Constrictibacter sp. MBR-5: one gene and its partner. The main gene of each other region encodes a partner of the protein of the gene in region 2 in a complex. Links are inferred from orthologs where the notes say so. Each region holds a gene or a part of one and is shown on either strand. Other genes may lie near its edges.

The links.
Region 1: the proteins of uvrA (region 2) and mfd are in contact, whole or in part, in a crystal structure (PDB 4DFC), measured with the Escherichia coli proteins. The link is inferred for Constrictibacter sp. MBR-5 from one-to-one orthologs.

The regions. Positions count from the first base shown.
Region 1 is NZ_JBEPTK010000006.1:171,300-175,702, reverse strand. What follows is about bases 289-4,386. They hold mfd (transcription-repair coupling factor), read left to right. Parts: upstream 289-679; coding sequence 680-4,186; downstream 4,187-4,386. Other genes in these bases: ABIE65_RS14790 (DsbA family oxidoreductase), read right to left, coding at 4,215-4,386; ABIE65_RS14800 (FAD assembly factor SdhE), read left to right, coding at 412-693; recG (ATP-dependent DNA helicase RecG), read right to left, coding at 289-329. In the rest of the region: more of recG, read right to left, coding at 1-288; more of ABIE65_RS14790, read right to left, coding at 4,387-4,403. UniProt on the Escherichia coli protein: Couples transcription and DNA repair by recognizing RNA polymerase (RNAP) stalled at DNA lesions. Mediates ATP-dependent release of RNAP and its truncated transcript from the DNA, and recruitment of nucleotide excision repair machinery to the damaged site.
Region 2 is NZ_JBEPTK010000001.1:585,121-588,808, forward strand. The notes cover bases 272-3,654. They hold uvrA (excinuclease ABC subunit UvrA), read left to right. Parts: upstream 272-574; coding sequence 575-3,454; downstream 3,455-3,654. Other genes in these bases: ABIE65_RS02760 (ArsC family reductase), read right to left, coding at 3,461-3,654. Also shown: more of ABIE65_RS02760, read right to left, coding at 3,655-3,688. UniProt on the Escherichia coli protein: The UvrABC repair system catalyzes the recognition and processing of DNA lesions. UvrA is an ATPase and a DNA-binding protein. A damage recognition complex composed of 2 UvrA and 2 UvrB subunits scans DNA for abnormalities.

The DNA of each region.
Region 1 (4,403 bases), on a different replicon or contig from region 2:
AGGAGCTTCTCCAGATAGTCGCGGCGGGCATGGAAGAAGACGAGGTGGAGGAAACCGGTGTCGTCCGCGCACCGTACCCGGTACGGATGCCGCCGGCTGGCTCCCGGAAGGTGCCGCTCCACCGTGACCGTGAGGGTGACGATCCGGCCGGGCTCGGCGTCGGCGATGTGCGGCGCGTGCCGCCTGTCGACGATGCCTGTCGGCAGGTGCCAGCAGAGGTCGACCGCATGTTCGCCCGCGAGCTTCTCCAGCAGCGGGCCGACGCGCGGCCCGACGCCAGGGAGGGCGGTGAGCGGTGCGAAGAGCGGGAAGAGACTTTGCGGGCGCATTCGGGCCGATCCGGGAGCGCGCCTCCTGCTGACAGCGGCGCAGACCGCCTCTATATCCTGTCACACAGCCTGGGAGAACCCGATGGACCAACCGATCGAGATCCGGCGAAAGCGACTGAAGTTTCAGAGCTGGCACAGGGGAACCAAGGAATCGGACCTCATTCTGGGCCGGTTCGCGGACCGGTATCTCGACACGTTCGGCGACGCGGAACTCGACGCCTACGAACAGCTTCTGGACTGTCCGGACCCGGAAATCTTCGACTGGATCAGCGGCCGCGCGGCCGTGCCGGGGAATGTGGAGAGCCCCGTGACGAAGCTCCTGCTGAAGTTCGACATCTCGGCACAAGACATTGATCGATATTGATCTTTCCAAGGCGCGGCGAAGCCGTCTCGGCGGCGCGCCCGAGGGCTATGCGGCACTTCTGATCGTCCGGGCGGCCCAGGCGGCGGGCCGGCCGGTTCTGTTCGTGGCGCGCGACGAGGAGCGGATGGTGCGGCTGCGCGAGGCCGCCGCCTTCTTCGCGCCCGACCTGCCGACCACCGGCTTTTCCGCCTGGGACTGCCTGCCGTACGACCGCGTGTCGCCGAACGGCGAGGTCGTCAGCCGCCGCATCGAGACGCTGTCGCAGCTGGCCGCCCGCGCCGCGCGGGGCGACCACGGGCCGCTGCTGGTCGTGACGACCGTCAATGCCGTCGTGCAGCGTGTCGCGCCGCGCGAGATGTTCCGGGCCGCGCATTTTGCCGTGAAGATGGGCGACCGGCTGGACCTGGACGCGCTGACCGCCTTCCTGGGGCGCAACGGCTATGCGCGCACCGAGACGGTGATGGAGCCGGGCGAGTTCGCAGTGCGCGGCGGGATCGTCGACATCTTCCCGCCGGGTTCCGCCGAGCCGGTGCGGCTCGACCTGTTCGGCGACGAGGTCGACGGCATCCGCAGCTTCGACGCGCTGACGCAGAAGACGACGGCGAAGCGCGACGGCTTCGAACTCATGCCCGTCAGCGAGATCCTGCTCGACGAGGCGTCGATCCAGCGGTTCCGCACCGGCTATCGTGCGCTATTCGGCGCGGTCGCCGGCAACGACCCGCTCTACGAATCGATCAGCGCCGGCCGTCGGCACCCCGGCATGGAGCATTGGCTGGCGCTCTTCCACGACGAGTTGGAGACGCTCTTCGACTATCTGCCCGACGCGCCCGTCATTCTCGACGAGCAGGCCGCGGAGGCGCGCGACGCCCGGCTCGACATGATCGCCGACCATTACGGCGCCCGGCGCTCGATGATGGGCAGCGACAGCGGCGACGGCGTCTATCGCCCGGCGCCGCCGGAGGGGCTCTATCTCGACAAGGCGGAATGGGAGGAGCGCATCGCCTCCCGGCCGGTGCTGGAACTGTCCTCGGCCGTATCCGGCGAGGCCGGCGTCGCCGATGCCGGCGGACGGCCCGCGCCGGACTTCTCCGAAGCGCGCGCCGACCCCAAGGCCAACGTCTTCACCGCGGCGGTCAAGCGCGCGGTGGCCGAGGCGGCGTCCGGCCAGCGCGTGCTCGTCACCGCCTACACCGCCGGTTCCCGGGACCGCCTCGCCAATCTCCTGCGCGAGCACGGCCTGGAGAACCTGCATCCCGCCCAGACATGGCCGGAGGTGCAGGCGCTGCCGGCCGCGGCGACGGCGCTCGCGGTGCTCGACCTGGATCACGGCACCCGCGCGCCGGGCCTGACGATCCTCACCGAGCAGGACATTCTCGGCGAGCGCCTGGGCCGCCGGCCGCGCTCGCGCCGCCGCGCCGAACGCTTCCTCACCGAACTGTCGGAGATCTCGGAGGGCGACCTCGTCGTCCACATCGACCACGGCATCGGCCGCTACGAGGGCCTGGAGACGATCGATGCCGGCGGCGCGCCGCACGACTGTCTGCGCGTCGTCTATGCCGGCAACGACAAGCTGTTTGTGCCTGTCGAGAACATCGAGGTGCTGTCGCGCTACGGCTCCGAGGAGAGCAGCGTCCAGCTCGACAAGCTCGGCGGCGCCCAGTGGCAGGCGCGCAAGGCGAAGCTGAAGCAGCGCATCCGCGACATGGCGGACCAGCTGATCGCCGTCGCCGCGCAGCGCCAGGTGCGGACCGGCGAGACGCTGACGCCGCCGGAAGGCCTCTGGGACGAGTTCTGCGCGCGGTTCCCCTATCCGGAAACCGACGACCAGATGAAGGCGATCGAGGATGTCGTCGACGACTTCGCCTCAGGTCGGCCGATGGATCGGCTGGTCTGCGGCGACGTCGGCTTCGGCAAGACCGAGGTGGCATTGCGTGCCGCCTTCCTGGCCGCGATGGCCGGGCTGCAGGTGGCTGTCGTCGTGCCGACGACGCTGCTCGCCCGCCAGCACTACAAGACCTTCTCCGAGCGCTTCGCCGGCCTGCCGATCCGCGTCGAACAGCTGTCGCGGATGGTTTCCGCCAAGGACGCCACCAAGGTGAAGAAGGGCGTGGCGGACGGGACGGTCGACATCGTGGTCGGCACCCACGCCCTGATCGCCAAGTCGATCCAGTTCAAGAATCTCGGCCTGCTGATCGTCGACGAGGAGCAGCATTTCGGCGTCTCCCATAAGGAGCGCCTTAAGCAGATGCGCGCCGACGTGCACGTGCTGACGCTCACGGCCACCCCGATCCCGCGGACCCTGCAGCTGGCGCTGTCCGGCGTGCGCGAGATGAGCATCATCGCGACGCCGCCCGTCGACCGGCTGGCGGTCCGCACCTTCGTCGGACCGTTCGACCCGCTGATCGTGCGCGAGGCGATCACCCGCGAGCGCTTCCGCGGCGGCCAGATCTTCTACGTCTGCCCGCGCGTCCGCGACCTGGCCGAGGTGGTGGAGGAGATCAAGAAGCTCGTTCCCGACGTGAAGATCGCGGTCGCGCACGGTGGGCTGGCGCCGAGCGAGCTCGAGGCCGTGATGAGCGGCTTCTACGAGCATTCGTTCGACATCCTCGTATCCACCAACATCGTCGAATCCGGCCTGGACATCCCCACGGCCAACACGCTGATCGTGCATCGCGCCGACATGTTCGGCCTCGCGCAGCTCTACCAGCTGCGCGGCCGCATCGGTCGCGGCAAGGTGCGCGCCTACGCCTATCTCACCCTGCCGCCCAAGCGGCAGGTGACCAAGGCGGCGGAGAAGCGGCTGCACGTCATGCAGACGCTGGACGCGCTGGGCGCCGGGTTCACCCTGGCGAGCTACGACCTGGACATCCGCGGTGCCGGCAACCTGCTCGGCGACGAGCAGTCGGGCCACATCCGCGAGGTGGGCATCGAGCTCTACCAGCAGATGCTGGAAGAGGCGGTCACCCAGGCGCGTGAGGGCGACCTGGCGGCCGAGAAGGAAGACGTCTGGTCGCCGCAGATCAACATCGGCAGCTCCGTCCTCATCCCCGACGCCTACGTGACGGACCTCTCGGTGCGCCTCGGTCTCTACCGCCGCGTGGCGTCCCTGGAGGACCGGCGCGAGATCGACGCCTTCGCCGCCGAAATGGTCGACCGTTTCGGACCGCTGCCGCCCGAGGTCGAGAACCTGCTGGAGATCGTCGCGATCAAGCGGCTGTGCCGCATCGCCGGGGTCGAGAAGATCGACGCCGGGCCGAAAGGCACGGTCGTATCGTTCCGCGGCAGCCGCTTCGCCAATCCCGGCGGGCTGATCGACTTCATCACGCGGCAGGCCGGCACGGCGAAGCTGCGCCCGGACCACCGGCTCGTCTACCAGCGCGCCTGGGAAGACGCGAAGCAGCGGCTGAAGGGCGTGAAGAAGCTGCTCCAGGCGCTGGCCTCGATCGCCAAGGCGGCGGAGGCGGAGCCGCCCCGGCGCAAGGCGGCCTCGTAACGGGGCCCTCCCGGACCGGCTGCCCGTGCTACTCGGCGGCCGACCGGTCGCCGCCGTTCAGCGCGAGGTCGAAGACAGGCATGAAATATTCCGGCTCCTGCGCCCCGGAGACGGCGTAGCGGCCGGCCACGATGAACAGCGGGACGCCCTGGACGCCCATCCGTCGGGCGCCCGCGTCCTCCGCCACGACGGCCTCGCGTTCCTCGTCCGTCGCGAG
Region 2 (3,688 bases):
AAGACAACGTAATTGCGACCATATCAGCGCAGACTTGTAATAACAAAACCAGATCTCCCGGAAGTTCTGGCCGCAAATTGACCAGCTTTGGTTCTGCGACTGACACACGATATTCTGTAGGAGGGGCGAACAGATTCATGCTGGCACAGGATACGCGGGCTCCGGTCGTGGCCATGCGAGAACGAGAGGGGTGAGGCGGCTTCGCTCTCTCGCTCTCGTCGAGATCTTCGACAAATGCGGAAAGATCGGACTGTAGCGCGCGAGAGATCCCCCACCGCCTTGAACATCAACATCCCAGGCAAGCCGCCGGTGATCAGGCCAAAGATCGCCCCGGCAGCTTTACCGAGCATGGTGCGGCCTTCGACATCGAGACCCCGTATGATCCCCAACACGCGCTCCCTCGCAACCGCAGCGCCGCAAACTCAGAGGGTCGCACGCTCGATGCTGAGACAACGTTAATCGGCCCCTCCACTTCGAATGGTCCCCTTTTGTTCTTTTTTCCCGCTTTTGCCCCGGCCCTCGCCGCCCTATCTTGCGCAGTCTCGGCACCGTGCTTCGAAGGCGTTCCCCGCCCATGACCTCCAAGACCGACGGCTCCCGGATCGACGGCCCGAAGATCACGGTGCGTGGCGCCCGTGAGCACAATCTGAAGAACGTCGACGTCGAACTGCCGCGCGACAGGCTGGTCGTCGTCACCGGCATGTCCGGCTCCGGCAAGTCGACGCTCGCCTTCGACACGATCTACGCCGAGGGCCAGCGCCGCTATGTCGAGAGCCTGTCGGCCTATGCGCGCCAGTTCCTGGAGCTGATGCACAAGCCCGACATGGACTCCATCGAGGGCCTGTCGCCGGCGATCTCGATCGAGCAGAAGACGACCTCGCGCAACCCGCGCTCGACGGTCGGCACGGTCACCGAGATCCACGACTATATGCGCCTGCTCTGGGCGCGGGTCGGCGTCCCCTACTCCCCCGCCACCGGCCTGCCGATCGAGAGCCAGACCGTCTCGCAGATGGTCGACCGCGTGCTCGCCATGCCGGAGGGCACGCGCCTCTACCTGCTGGCGCCCATCGCGCGCGGCCGCAAGGGCGAGTTCAAGAAGGAACTGGCCGAGCTGCGCCGCAAGGGCTTCCAGCGCGTCAAGGTCGACGGCGCCATGCACGAGATCGAGGAGGCGCCGAACCTCGACAAGAAGCGCAAGCACGACATCGAGGTGGTGGTCGACCGCATCGTCGTCCGCCCCGACATCGCGACGCGCCTCGCCGCGAGCATCGAGACGGCGCTGGAACTGGCCGACGGCATCCTCTTCGCCGAGAACGCCGACGGCGGCGAGATCACCATCTTCTCGGCCAAGTTCGCCTGCCCGGTCTCCGGCTTCACCATCGAGGAGATCGAGCCGCGCCTCTTCTCCTTCAACAACCCCTACGGCGCCTGCCCGGTCTGCAGCGGCCTTGGCTCACAGAAATATGTCGACGCCCAGCTCGTCGTACCGGACGAGCGCCTGTCGCTGCGCGACGGCGCCGTGGCGCCGTGGAAGAATTCGAGCTCGCAATATTACGACCAGACGCTCGACAGCCTCGCCCGGCACTACCGCGCCAGCATGACCACGCCCTGGCGCGACCTGCCGGAGGAGCTGCGCCAGGCCGTCCTGTTCGGCTCGGGCAAGGACCCGGTCGAGATGACCTACAATGACGGCCTGCGCAGCTACACGGTGAACAAGCCGTTCGAGGGCGTCGTGCCGAACCTGGAGCGGCGCTGGAAGGAGACCGACAGCGCCTGGCTGCGCGAGGAGCTGGAGCGCTACCACAGCGCCGCCCCCTGCGAAGCCTGCGGCGGCCACCGCCTCAAGCCCGAGGCGCTGGCGGTGAAGATCGACGGCCGCCACATCGGCGAGGCGAGCGAACTGTCGGTCGCCGACGCCCAGGTCTGGTTCGCCGCCCTGAACGACCGCCTCACGCCGAAACAGCTCGAGATCGGCACGCGCATCCTGAAGGAGATCAACGAGCGGCTCGGCTTCCTCGTCAATGTCGGGCTCGACTATCTCAGTCTCGCCCGCGCCTCGGGCACGCTGTCCGGCGGCGAGAGCCAGCGCATCCGCCTCGCCTCGCAGATCGGCTCCGGCCTGACCGGCGTGCTCTACGTCCTCGACGAACCGTCGATCGGCCTGCACCAGCGCGACAACGAGCGCCTGCTCGCGACCCTGGAGCGGCTGCGCGGCCTCGGCAACACGGTCATCGTGGTCGAGCACGACGAGGACACGATCCGCGCCGCCGACTGGGTGATCGACATGGGCCCCGGCGCCGGCGTCCACGGCGGACAGGTGGTGGCCGAGGGCACGCCCGCCGACATCATGGCCTCGCCGCAGAGCCTGACCGGCCAGTACCTAACCGGCGTGCGCCGGATCGAGGTGCCGGCCGTGCGGCGCAGGGGCGACGGCCGCGCCATCACGGTGCGCGGCGCGCGCGAGCACAATCTGCAGGGTATCGACGCCACCTTCCCGCTCGGCACGCTCACCTGCGTCACAGGCGTATCCGGCGGCGGCAAGTCGACGCTGGTCATCGAGACGCTCTACAAGGCCGTCGCCAAGCGCCTGCACGGCGCGCGCGAGCATCCCGGCGCCCACGACGGCATCGACGGCCTGGAATATATCGACAAGGTCATCGACATCGACCAGTCGCCGATCGGCCGCACGCCGCGCTCCAACCCCGCCACCTATACCGGCGCCTTCACGCCGATCCGCGACTGGTTTGCCGGCATGCCGGAGGCCAAGGCGCGCGGCTACAAGGCCGGCCGCTTCTCCTTCAACGTGAAGGGCGGCCGCTGCGAGGCGTGCCAGGGCGACGGCGTCATCAAGATCGAGATGCACTTCCTGCCCGACGTCTACGTCGAATGCGACGTCTGCAAGGGCAAGCGCTACAACCGCGAGACGCTCGACATCAAGTTCCGCGGCCGTTCGATCGCCGACGTGCTCGACATGACCGTCGACGAGGGCGTCGAGGCGTTCCAGGCCGTCCCGTCGATCCGCGACCGCCTGACCACCTTGCAGCAGGTCGGCCTCGGCTACGTGAAGATCGGCCAGCAGGCGACCACCCTGTCGGGCGGCGAGGCGCAGCGCGTCAAGCTGTCCAAGGAACTCGCCCGCCGCGCCACCGGCCGCACCCTCTACATCCTCGACGAGCCGACCACCGGTCTGCATTTCGAGGACGTGCGCAAGCTGCTGGAGGTGCTGCACACCCTGGTCGAGCAGGGCAACACGGTGCTGGTCATCGAGCACAGCCTGGAGGTCATCAAGACCGCCGACTGGATCGTCGACCTCGGCCCCGAAGGCGGCTCCCGCGGCGGCCGCATCGTGGCCTCGGGCACGCCCGAGGACGTCGCGGCTGTAGCGGAGAGCCACACGGGGCGGTTCCTGGCGCCGTACCTGCGCACGAAGGGGAAGCGCAAGAGGGCGTCCTGAGGGCGCCTACTTCAGCGCCGCCTCGTAGTCCGCCGGCCTGAACCCGACCAGCAGCCGCCCCTTCAGGTCGAGCACCGGCCGCTTGATCATCGAGGGCTGCGCCAGCATCAGGGCCAGCGCCTTGGTCTCGTTCAGATCCGCCTTGTCCGCCTCCGGCAGCTTGCGGAACGTCGTGCCCGCGCGGTTCAGCAGGGTCTCCCAGCCGACCTGCCCGGCCCACCCCTCCAGCGTCGG